Rhodopseudomonas palustris: one gene and its partners. The protein of the gene in region 1 interacts with the protein of each later gene in a pairwise test. Links are inferred from orthologs where the notes say so. Each region holds a gene or a part of one and is shown in the gene's direction. Other genes may lie near its edges.

What was found.
Region 2: the proteins of secA (region 1) and secB interact in binary tests that used the Escherichia coli proteins (3 or more experiments, as listed by UniProt). The link is inferred for Rhodopseudomonas palustris from one-to-one orthologs.
Region 3: the proteins of secA (region 1) and secG interact in binary tests that used the Escherichia coli proteins (3 or more experiments, as listed by UniProt). The link is inferred for Rhodopseudomonas palustris from one-to-one orthologs.

What each region holds. Positions count from the first base shown.
Region 1 is NZ_CP041387.1:4,358,026-4,361,595, forward strand. The notes cover bases 69-3,484. They hold secA (preprotein translocase subunit SecA), read left to right. Parts: upstream 69-443; coding sequence 444-3,284; downstream 3,285-3,484. Other genes in these bases: FLL57_RS20055 (peptidylprolyl isomerase), read right to left, coding at 69-101. In the rest of the region: more of FLL57_RS20055, read right to left, coding at 1-68; FLL57_RS20065 (L,D-transpeptidase family protein), read right to left, coding at 3,524-3,570. UniProt on the Escherichia coli protein: Required for protein export, interacts with the SecYEG preprotein conducting channel.
Region 2 is NZ_CP041387.1:4,594,443-4,597,459, reverse strand. The notes cover bases 155-3,017. They hold secB (protein-export chaperone SecB), read left to right. Parts: upstream 155-1,280; coding sequence 1,281-1,754; downstream 1,755-3,017. Other genes in these bases: coaE (dephospho-CoA kinase), read right to left, coding at 2,572-3,017; dnaQ (DNA polymerase III subunit epsilon), read right to left, coding at 1,834-2,532; FLL57_RS21210 (Tim44/TimA family putative adaptor protein), read right to left, coding at 155-820. Outside these bases: mltA (murein transglycosylase A), read right to left, coding at 1-75; more of FLL57_RS21210, read right to left, coding at 113-154. UniProt on the Escherichia coli protein: One of the proteins required for the normal export of some preproteins out of the cell cytoplasm. It is a molecular chaperone that binds to a subset of precursor proteins, maintaining them in a translocation-competent state.
Region 3 is NZ_CP041387.1:2,137,578-2,140,454, reverse strand. Bases 2-2,724 are described here. They hold secG (preprotein translocase subunit SecG), read left to right. Parts: upstream 2-1,020; coding sequence 1,021-1,428; downstream 1,429-2,724. Other genes in these bases: FLL57_RS09780 (CTP synthase), read left to right, coding at 1,595-2,724; tpiA (triose-phosphate isomerase), read left to right, coding at 70-846. In the rest of the region: more of FLL57_RS09780, read left to right, coding at 2,725-2,877. UniProt on the Escherichia coli protein: Subunit of the protein translocation channel SecYEG. Overexpression of some hybrid proteins has been thought to jam the protein secretion apparatus resulting in cell death; while this may be true it also results in FtsH-mediated degradation of SecY.

The sequences.
Region 1 (3,570 bases):
GCGGGGGCGGCCAGCAGCGCAAATGCGAGACAACCTGTCACAGCCGCGCTGAGGAGGCCGGCGCGCAGGCCGGATGAGACTGCGTTGGACGCAGGTGTCATGGAAAATCCTTGTCTTGAAAGCCGGGGTGTCGGGGCGCCCGGAGAGTCACCCAATCGCGGCACCTTGGCAACGCGAAAACTCTGTCAAAATGATGAAATCCCTGAAAGGTCGGCGCGTTGACAACCCCCAGGCCCAGCCATATCTGTGCCGCCACAGGCTCGGGTCGGGCGGTCGTCGCGCGACCGCGCCCCGAGCAGCCGGCCCTCGGATTGCTGGATTACCAATCATTTCGCGCGAGCACCTGTATTCTGATAGGTGCCCGAGCGTCACGATGAGTTGATAGTGGCTCGAGCGAACGGCATTACGGCTGCGAAGTCACACCGCAACAACAGGAAGCTGGCATGATCGGCGCGTTCGCCCGCAAACTCTTCGGCTCCGCTAACGACCGCAGGGTCAAGGGTTACCAGTCGCGGGTCGCCGCAATCAATGCGCTCGAGCCGGAATTGTCCAAGCTTTCGGACGAGGCGCTGCGCGCCCGTACGGCCGAATTCCGCGCCGAGCTGGCCGCCGGCAAGACTCTCGACGACCTCCTGGTCCCTGCCTTCGCCACCGTCCGCGAGGCGGCCAAGCGCACGCTGGGCCAGCGCCATTTCGACGTGCAGTTGATCGGCGGCATGGTGCTGCACGAGGGCGACATCGCCGAGATGAAGACCGGCGAAGGCAAGACGCTGGTCGCCACCCTGGCGGTCTATCTCAACGCGCTGCCGGGCAAGGGTGTGCATGTCGTCACAGTCAACGACTACCTCGCCACCCGCGACTCCGGCTGGATGGGCCAGATTTACGGCTTCCTCGGCATGACCACCGGCGTGATCGTGCACGGTCTCGACGACAGCCAGCGCCAGGCCGCCTATGCCTGCGACATCACCTACGGCACCAACAACGAATACGGCTTCGATTATCTGCGCGACAACATGAAGTACCGGCTGGAGGACATGGTCCAGCGCGGGCATCATTTCGCGATCGTCGACGAAGTCGACTCGATCCTGATCGACGAAGCCCGCACCCCGCTGATCATCTCCGGCCCGCTCGACGACCGCTCCGACTTCTACAACACCATCGACACCTTCATCCCGCGGCTCGACAAGTCGGATTACGACGTCGACGAGAAGCAGCGCACCGTGACGCTGACCGAAGGCGGCATGGAGAAGATCGAGACGCTGCTGCGTGACGCCGGCCAGCTCCGGGGCGAGTCGCTCTACGATATCGAGAACGTCTCGGTGGTGCACCACGTCAACCAGGCGCTGCGCGCCCACGCCCTGTTCCACCGCGACAAGGACTACATCGTTCGCAACGACGAGGTGGTGATCATCGACGAGTTTACCGGCCGCATGATGCAGGGCCGGCGCTATTCCGAAGGCCTGCACCAGGCGCTGGAAGCCAAGGAGCACGTCACCGTCCAGCCGGAAAACCAGACGCTCGCTTCGATCACTTTCCAGAACTATTTCCGGATGTACGACAAGCTCGGCGGCATGACCGGTACGGCGGCCACCGAGGCCGACGAGTTCTTCGACATCTACAAGCTCGAAGTGGTCGAGATCCCGACCAACCTGCCGATCGCCCGTCTCGACGAAGACGACGAGGTGTATCGTACCCAGGGAGAAAAATACGCCGCGATCCTGGCCGAGGTCGAGCGCGCCAACAAGCGGATGCAGCCGGTGCTGGTCGGTACAGGCTCGATCGAAAAGTCCGAGGTGCTGGCCGAGTATCTGAAGAAGAACGGGTACAAGCAGATCGACTTCACCGACCCGAAGGGAATGGACAAGCTGTATGCGGCGGCGCGCGCGGGCAAGCCGGCAAAGCTGTTCGCAGTGCTGAACGCGCGCTTCCATGAACAGGAAGCCTATATCGTCGCCGAAGCCGGCGTGCCGGGCGCGATCACCATCGCCACCAACATGGCGGGTCGCGGCACCGACATCAAACTCGGTGGATCGCTGGAGATGCGGATTCAGCAGGAAGCCGCGCACATCACCGACGAAGCCGAGAAGGCGGCGAAGATTGCCGAGATCAAGGCCGACATCGAGCGCTTCCGCACCATGGTGCTGAACGCCGAGGACGAGATCGAGATCGAGCCCGCCAAGGGCAACAAGCCGGCCAAGACCGCCAAACGCCCCGGCGGTCTGTATATTATCGGCTCGGAGCGCCACGAAAGCCGCCGCATCGACAACCAGCTCCGCGGCCGTTCCGGACGTCAGGGCGACCCGGGTCGCTCCAAGTTCTTCCTGTCGCTGGAAGACGACCTGATGCGGATCTTCGGCTCCGGCAAGCTCGACACCATGCTGACCCGCCTCGGCCTGAAGGAAGGCGAGGCGATCATCCATCCCTGGATCAACAAGGCGCTGGAAAAGGCGCAGCAGAAGGTCGAGGCGCGCAACTTCGACATCCGCAAGAACCTCTTGAAGTTCGACGACGTCCAGAACGACCAGCGCAAGGTGATCTTCGACCAGCGCGTCGAGCTGATGAAAGAAGACAGCGTGGCCGAGACGGTCACCGACATGCGCCACACCTATATCGAGGATCTGGTTTCCAAGTACGTGCCCGAGCACGCTTATGCCGAGCAGTGGGACGTCGCCGGACTGAAGGCGGAATTGCAGCGCGTGGTCGGCTTCGACATTCCGGTCGACGAATGGGCGAAGGAAGAAGGCATCGCCGACGAGGAGCTGATGACCCGGCTGGAACGGGTGTTCGACGAGCACATGGCCGCCAAGGTCGGGCAGTGGGGCACCGACGTGATGCGCTACGCCGAAAAGAGCATCCTGCTGCAGACGCTCGACCATCTGTGGCGCGAGCATCTGGTGATGCTCGACCATCTGCGCCAGGTGATCGGCCTGCGCGGCTACGGCCAGCGCGATCCGCTGCAAGAGTACAAATCCGAAGCGTTCAATCTCTTCCAGGAGATGAGCTCACACCTGCGCGAGGCGGTGACCGCACAACTGATGCGGGTCGAGATCATTCCGCCGGATCAGCCGCAGGAGCTGCCGCCGATGGAGGTCCATAAAATGGACCCCGATACGGGCGAAGACGAAATGGCGCTTGCCAGCGTCTCGCTTGCTCCGGCCCAGGCGGCCGACAAGGCCGCTCGGGATCCGAACAAGCCGGAGACCTGGGGCAAGGTCGGCCGCAACGAGGACTGCCCCTGCGGCTCCGGCAAGAAGTACAAGCACTGCCACGGCCGCTACGCGTAAAGAGCTGCAGGCCTGATCAAGACACTCGCAATGCCCGGCCTCAGGCCGGGCATTTTGCTGTCTGGAATTCGAACCCGCAGCGGTCATCCCGGGGCGCGCAGCAATGCTGCACGAACCCGGAATCGCGGGATTGTTGAAATCCTGCTGGGGTCCCGAACGGCGAGATTTCCGGGTTCGCAGGCTGCGCCTGCGCCCCGGAATGACTGAATGATAGCTCTCCGAAGAAAGAGCGCGCCGCCTCAGCGGAACGCCGAGAAGCGGCTGTCGAACGAATTCGACGAAACCA
Region 2 (3,017 bases), 240 kb from region 1 along the record:
TTTGGCGCCGTGGTGATGATGCAGGCTGCGCGCGTCCGATGTCGTGGGAACGAGCATCAGCGCGGCTGCGATCATGCAGCCGGCGATGGCGGCGCGGCGCGCGCCGCGTGCGTCAGGTGCCGCTGCCGGTGCCAACCAGCTTCCAGTTCGGATCGCGCGAGCTGGTGTCGCGGGCGAAGGTCCAGACATCGGTGATGTCGGTGACCTTGTCGGGCGAGCCGTCGACCACCGCACCGGTCTTGTCGCGGGTCGCGGAGATCATCTGCGACACGAATTTCAGCGTCAGCATCGCGGTGCGATCACGCAGCTCCGCGCTGATCAGCTCGGCCTTCTCGATCGCGACGAAGCGGGATTCGACCTTCAGGTCGTTCTTTTCACGATCCTTGATGGCGGCGTCGAAGCTCTCATAGACCTCGCTCGACAGCAGGTCGCGCAGCGAGCGGCGGTCGCCGTTGGCGAACGCCATCACGATCATCTCGTAGGCACTCTTGGCGCCGTCCACGAAGTGACGGGCATCGAACGAGGAATCGTGTTGAGCGATGGCGTTGAGGCCGTGTTCCAGCTCGGAATCCGGCTCGGCGATGCCTTTCCAGCGGTCGGAGGGCGGCACCACGTCGGCATTCGGCGCGATCGGAGCCTGATCGATCACGGTGCCGGGCATCGAAATCACGTTGTTGTCCTGCTTGCCCGAAATCATGTCGCGCGCCGCGGCGCGATCGAACGGGGGCCGTTCGTTGCCGGTGCGCTGGCCGAGCACATTGCGCAGACGCAGGAAGATGAACACCGCGAGCGCCAGGAAGATAATGGTGTAAATATCCACGTCGCATTCACTTTCTGATCGGGCCGGGGCCTGCCGGCGCGGCTTTGGTCTCCGGCCTCGTGGCGCCAACGCGGCAAGGCCGGTTTTCACCATGTAGGCATCAACCGCGGCACGCCAATGGCGCGTTTTGGCACAGCCATTGGGGTTCGCAAGCCCAAGCGCGATCTCTGGAGCAGTCGTCGCGCGAGCTTACGCGTTTCGGGCCGATCCGGAAACCGGGAGCGGCCCGAAACCTGGTCGGGCAACGGTTAACGAATGGTTTATCGATGCGGCCTCGGGAACAAGGCGACCAGATTGCCGGTATCTGACGAAGGGCTGGACCGGGATCCAGCAGAGGCGTCCGTCTACCTTGTGGAACGCCGCAGGCGTATGATAGCCACTCGCCCCAGCACCCGCCCATTGTTGCGACGCTCGCCGCCGGCCGGCGGTCGCCTTCAGTCCGCTTCCAGGAGATTCATCGATGACCAACGGTAACGGCACGCCTCCCGAGGGTGCTCCTCCGCAGCTCAATGTGTTGGCGCAATACACCAAGGATCTGTCATTCGAGAACCCGAACGCTCCGGCGTCGCTCGCGCCGCAGCAGCAGCAGCCGGCGATCAACATCCAGATCAATGTCGGCGCCAACAATGTCGGCGAGAACGAATTCGAAGTGACGCTGTCGATCGAGGGCAAGGCCGAATCGGGCAGCAGCGTGCTGTTCAGCTTCGAACTGGCCTATGCGGGCGTGTTCCGGGTTCTGAACGTGCCGCAGGAGAACCTGCATCCGCTGATCATGATCGAATGCCCGCGGCTGCTGTTCCCGTTTGCCCGCGAGATCATCGCCAGCGCCGTGCGGGACGGCGGGTTCCCGCCCCTGATGCTCGATCCGGTCGATTTCATCGGCCTGTATCGCCAGAACCTCGAGCGCGCCCAGCAGCAGGGCCAGCCGAGCTGATCCGCTCGCCGCTCACGTTCATGACTTCTGCAATGCCCGGCCGACGTGCCGGGCATTGTCGTTTCGGGAAGACAAATAGTCAGGCGCCAGCGGCCAAATAGTCCGGCCAGATCGCCTTCTCGCCCATGGTGGCGATGAAGTCGCGGTGGGCTTCGAGGTCGGCGTCGGTCAGCCGGTTCGGCAGCGGCGCGGGTCGCTGGCGGCGACGGTTCTCGCTGGCAGCTCCGACCACCTCGGCCGGCACATCGGCCAAAATGAGCTGCGACTGCCGGGCACCGATCAGGTCGATATAGACCTCGGCCAATAGCTCGGCGTCGAGCAATGCGCCGTGCTTGGTCCGGCGCGAATTGTCGATCGCGTAGCGCGAACACAGATCGTCGAGCCGGTTCGACACGCCCGGATGCTTGCGGCGGGCGAGCAGCAGCGTGTCGACCAGCCGGTCGCGCGGCACCGGCGCACGCGACAGCCGTGACAGTTCGGCATTGATGAAGCCGATGTCGAATGAGGCGTTGTGGATCACCAGCGGGTCATCACCGATGAATTCGAGGAACTCATCGGCGACCTGGGCGAACAACGGCTTGTCGGCGAGGAACTCGGCCGACAGTCCGTGCACCGCAAAGGCCTCGGCCGGCATGTCGCGTTCGGGATTGAGGTAGCGATGATAGGTGCGGCCGGTCGGCATCCGGTTGAAGATCTCGACGCAGCCGATTTCGACCAGCCGGTCACCGCGCAGCGGGTCGAGGCCGGTGGTTTCGGTATCGAGGACGATCTCGCGCATCGCTTCTGATCAGGTCGTTGTTGTCGGGGATCCGGCGAATCAATCGCGCCGGCGCGGCATTCTAGCAGCCGCCTCGAGGATTTCGCGGATCTGGGCCCGCACCGGGTCGAGTCCGTTGGACGTATCCACGACGAAATCCGCACGCTTGCGCTTTTCGGCATCGGGCATCTGCCGAGCCAGAATGGCGTCGAGCTTGTCGGGGGTCATGTTGTCACGCGCGAGAATCCGTTCACGCTGCACCTCCGGCGAGGTCGTCACCACCACCACCGCGTCGACACGCTTTTCGCCGCCGGTTTCGAACAAGAGCGGCACATCGACCACTGCGACCGCGGCGCCGGATGACTCGGCATCGTCGAGAAACTGCTGGTGATGGGCGCGCAGCATCGGGTGCACGATTGCTTCGAGCCGCTTCATCGCAGCCGGATCATGCACAACCTTTGCCGACAGCAGCGCGCGATCGACCTTGCCGCCGACCGTGGTGCCGG
Region 3 (2,877 bases), 2.2 Mb from region 1 along the record:
CACGTCTCCTTGAGTCTCGCAATAGGCTCTGCTAGCGGAACGGTTCAACCCTTTATCGCGAGTGTGCTCATGCCGGTCCCCGCCGTTCGTCCGCTGATTGCTGGAAACTGGAAGATGAACGGCCTGAAGGATTCAGTCGCCGAGCTTGACGCGATGCTGAAGGGCGCGGGTGAGCTGCCGCAAGGCATCGATCTTTTGGTCTGTCCGCCGGCGACGCTGGTGGCGAGCTTCGCGGCGCGAGTCGCGGAAGCGCACGGCGGCAAGGCGCTGCCGTTCGCGATCGGCGGCCAGGACTGCCATGCCAACGTGTCCGGCGCGCATACCGGCGACATCGCCGCCGAGATGCTGGCCGATGCCGGCGCCGCTGCGATCATCGTCGGTCATTCGGAGCGCCGCGCCGACCATGCCGAGACCGACGCGATCGTTCGTGCCAAGGCGCAGGCGGTGTGGCGTGCGGGGCTGGTGGCGATCGTTTGCGTCGGCGAGACTCAGGGCGAGCGTGACGCCGGCCACACCCTCGATGTGGTGGCCGGGATGCTGGCCGGGTCGCTGCCGGACGGCGCCACCGCGGCGAATCTGGTGGTGGCCTACGAGCCGGTCTGGGCGATCGGCACCGGCCGCACCCCGACGACGGCCGATGTCGAGCAGGTTCATGGCTTTATCCGCCAGACCCTGAGCGAACGGTTCGGCGCCGCCGGGGAGACGATGCGGATTCTGTACGGCGGCTCGGTGAAGCCCTCGAATGCCCGCGAATTGCTGGCGGTGCCGCACGTCAACGGCGCCCTGATCGGCGGCGCGAGCCTGAAGGCGTCGGATTTCCTTGCGATTGCTGCCGGCTGTCCCTAACTAAGCCGCGCCAAGCGGTCCTGCTGCGGCGTTTCTGGAACCATGCGGGGGTGACAAATCCCCGCGCGATCGTGTAGACACCGCGCGACTTCATTTATCCCGCAAGCCTGTCGAGCAGCGCCTGCCGGCGCCTGTCGGCCATTCGGCGGCGTTGGCTTGCGATGGAAGGGTACGATGCAGACTGTCATTATCGTCATTCACCTGATGTTGGTGCTGGGCCTGATCGGCGTGGTGCTTCTGCAGAAGTCCGAGGGCGGTGGCCTGGGCGTCGGCGGCGGTGGCGGTGGCGGTTTCATGTCGAGCCGCGGCACCGCCAATCTTCTGACCCGTACCACGGCGATTCTGGCGGTCGGCTTCTTCATCACCAGCCTGCTGCTCACCTGGCTGGCGAGCTACAATCGAAAGCCGACGACGATTCTGCCGACGGCGCCGATTCAGCAGCAGGTTCCGGGTCAGCCCGCACCGCCGGTATCTCAAGGCGGCGGCCTGCTCGACACGCTCCGGCAGACCGATCAGCAGCAGAACCAGCAGCCGGCGGCACCGGCAGCGCCCGCGGCGCCGACCCCGCCGCAGTCGCAATAAGCATTGCCGGCATGCGCTGAAGGGATCTCGCCTCTGATCTGAGATCCCTTCAGCAATCGTCTGAAATAGCTGATCTTTCAGAGTCACCCACAGGCATCTGTCAAACTGCCCGAGGGGTACGAATCGTTTTGGCGAATCGGACCGAGGGCCTTAAAGGTAAAGTCCCATGGCGCGGTATATCTTCATCACCGGCGGCGTGGTTTCCTCGCTCGGCAAGGGTCTGGCATCGGCGGCGCTCGGCGCCCTGCTGCAGGCGCGAGGCTACAAGGTCCGCCTTCGCAAGCTCGATCCCTATCTCAACCTCGATCCCGGAACGATGTCGCCGTATCAGCACGGCGAAGTGTTTGTGACCGACGACGGCGCCGAGACCGACCTCGACCTCGGCCACTATGAACGCTTCACCGGCCGGCCTGCGACCAAGCAGGACAACATCACGACCGGCCGGATCTATCAGGACATTCTGACCAAGGAACGCCGCGGCGACTATCTCGGCGCCACCATCCAGGTGGTTCCGCACGTCACCAACGCGATCAAGGATTTCATCGTCAGCGACAACGACGGCTACGACTTCGTGCTGGTCGAGATCGGCGGCACCGTCGGGGACATCGAGGGCCTGCCGTTCTTCGAGGCGATCCGCCAGATCAAGAACGATCTGCCGCGCGGCGACGTGATCTACATTCACCTGACGCTGCTGCCGTACATTCCGAGCGCCGGCGAACTGAAGACCAAGCCGACCCAGCATTCGGTCAAGGAGCTGCGCTCGATCGGCATCCAGCCCGACATCCTGCTGTGCCGCACCGACCGGCCGATCCCGAAGGAGGAGCGGCGCAAGCTCGGGCTGTTCTGCAACGTCCGCGAAAGCGCGGTGATCGAAGCGCGCGACGCCGACAGCATCTACGCGGTGCCGGAGGCGTATCATGCCGCCGGGCTCGACGACGAAGTGCTGGCGGCGTTCGCGATTGCCGCCAAGGAGCCGCCGCAGCTTGCGCGCTGGCACGAGATCAACGAGCGCATCCGTAATCCCGAAGGCGCAGTGACGATTGCCATCGTCGGCAAGTACACCGGGATGAAAGACGCCTACAAGTCGCTGATCGAGGCGCTCAGCCACGGCGGCATCGCCAACAAGGTCAAGGTCAATCTCGACTGGATCGAGAGCGAGGTGTTCGAGAACGAGGATCCGGCGCCGTTCCTCGAGCATGTCAACGGCATCCTGGTGCCGGGCGGCTTCGGCCAGCGCGGAGCCGAGGGCAAGATCAGGGCGGCGCAGTTCGCGCGCGAGCGCCATGTGCCGTATTTCGGCATCTGCTTCGGCATGCAGATGGCGGTGATCGAGGCCGCGCGAAACCTTGCCGGCATCGAGCAGGCCAACTCCACCGAATTCGGCCCGACCCCGGAGCCGCTGGTCGGTCTGATGACCGAATGGGTCCGCGGCAACGAGCTGGAGAAGCG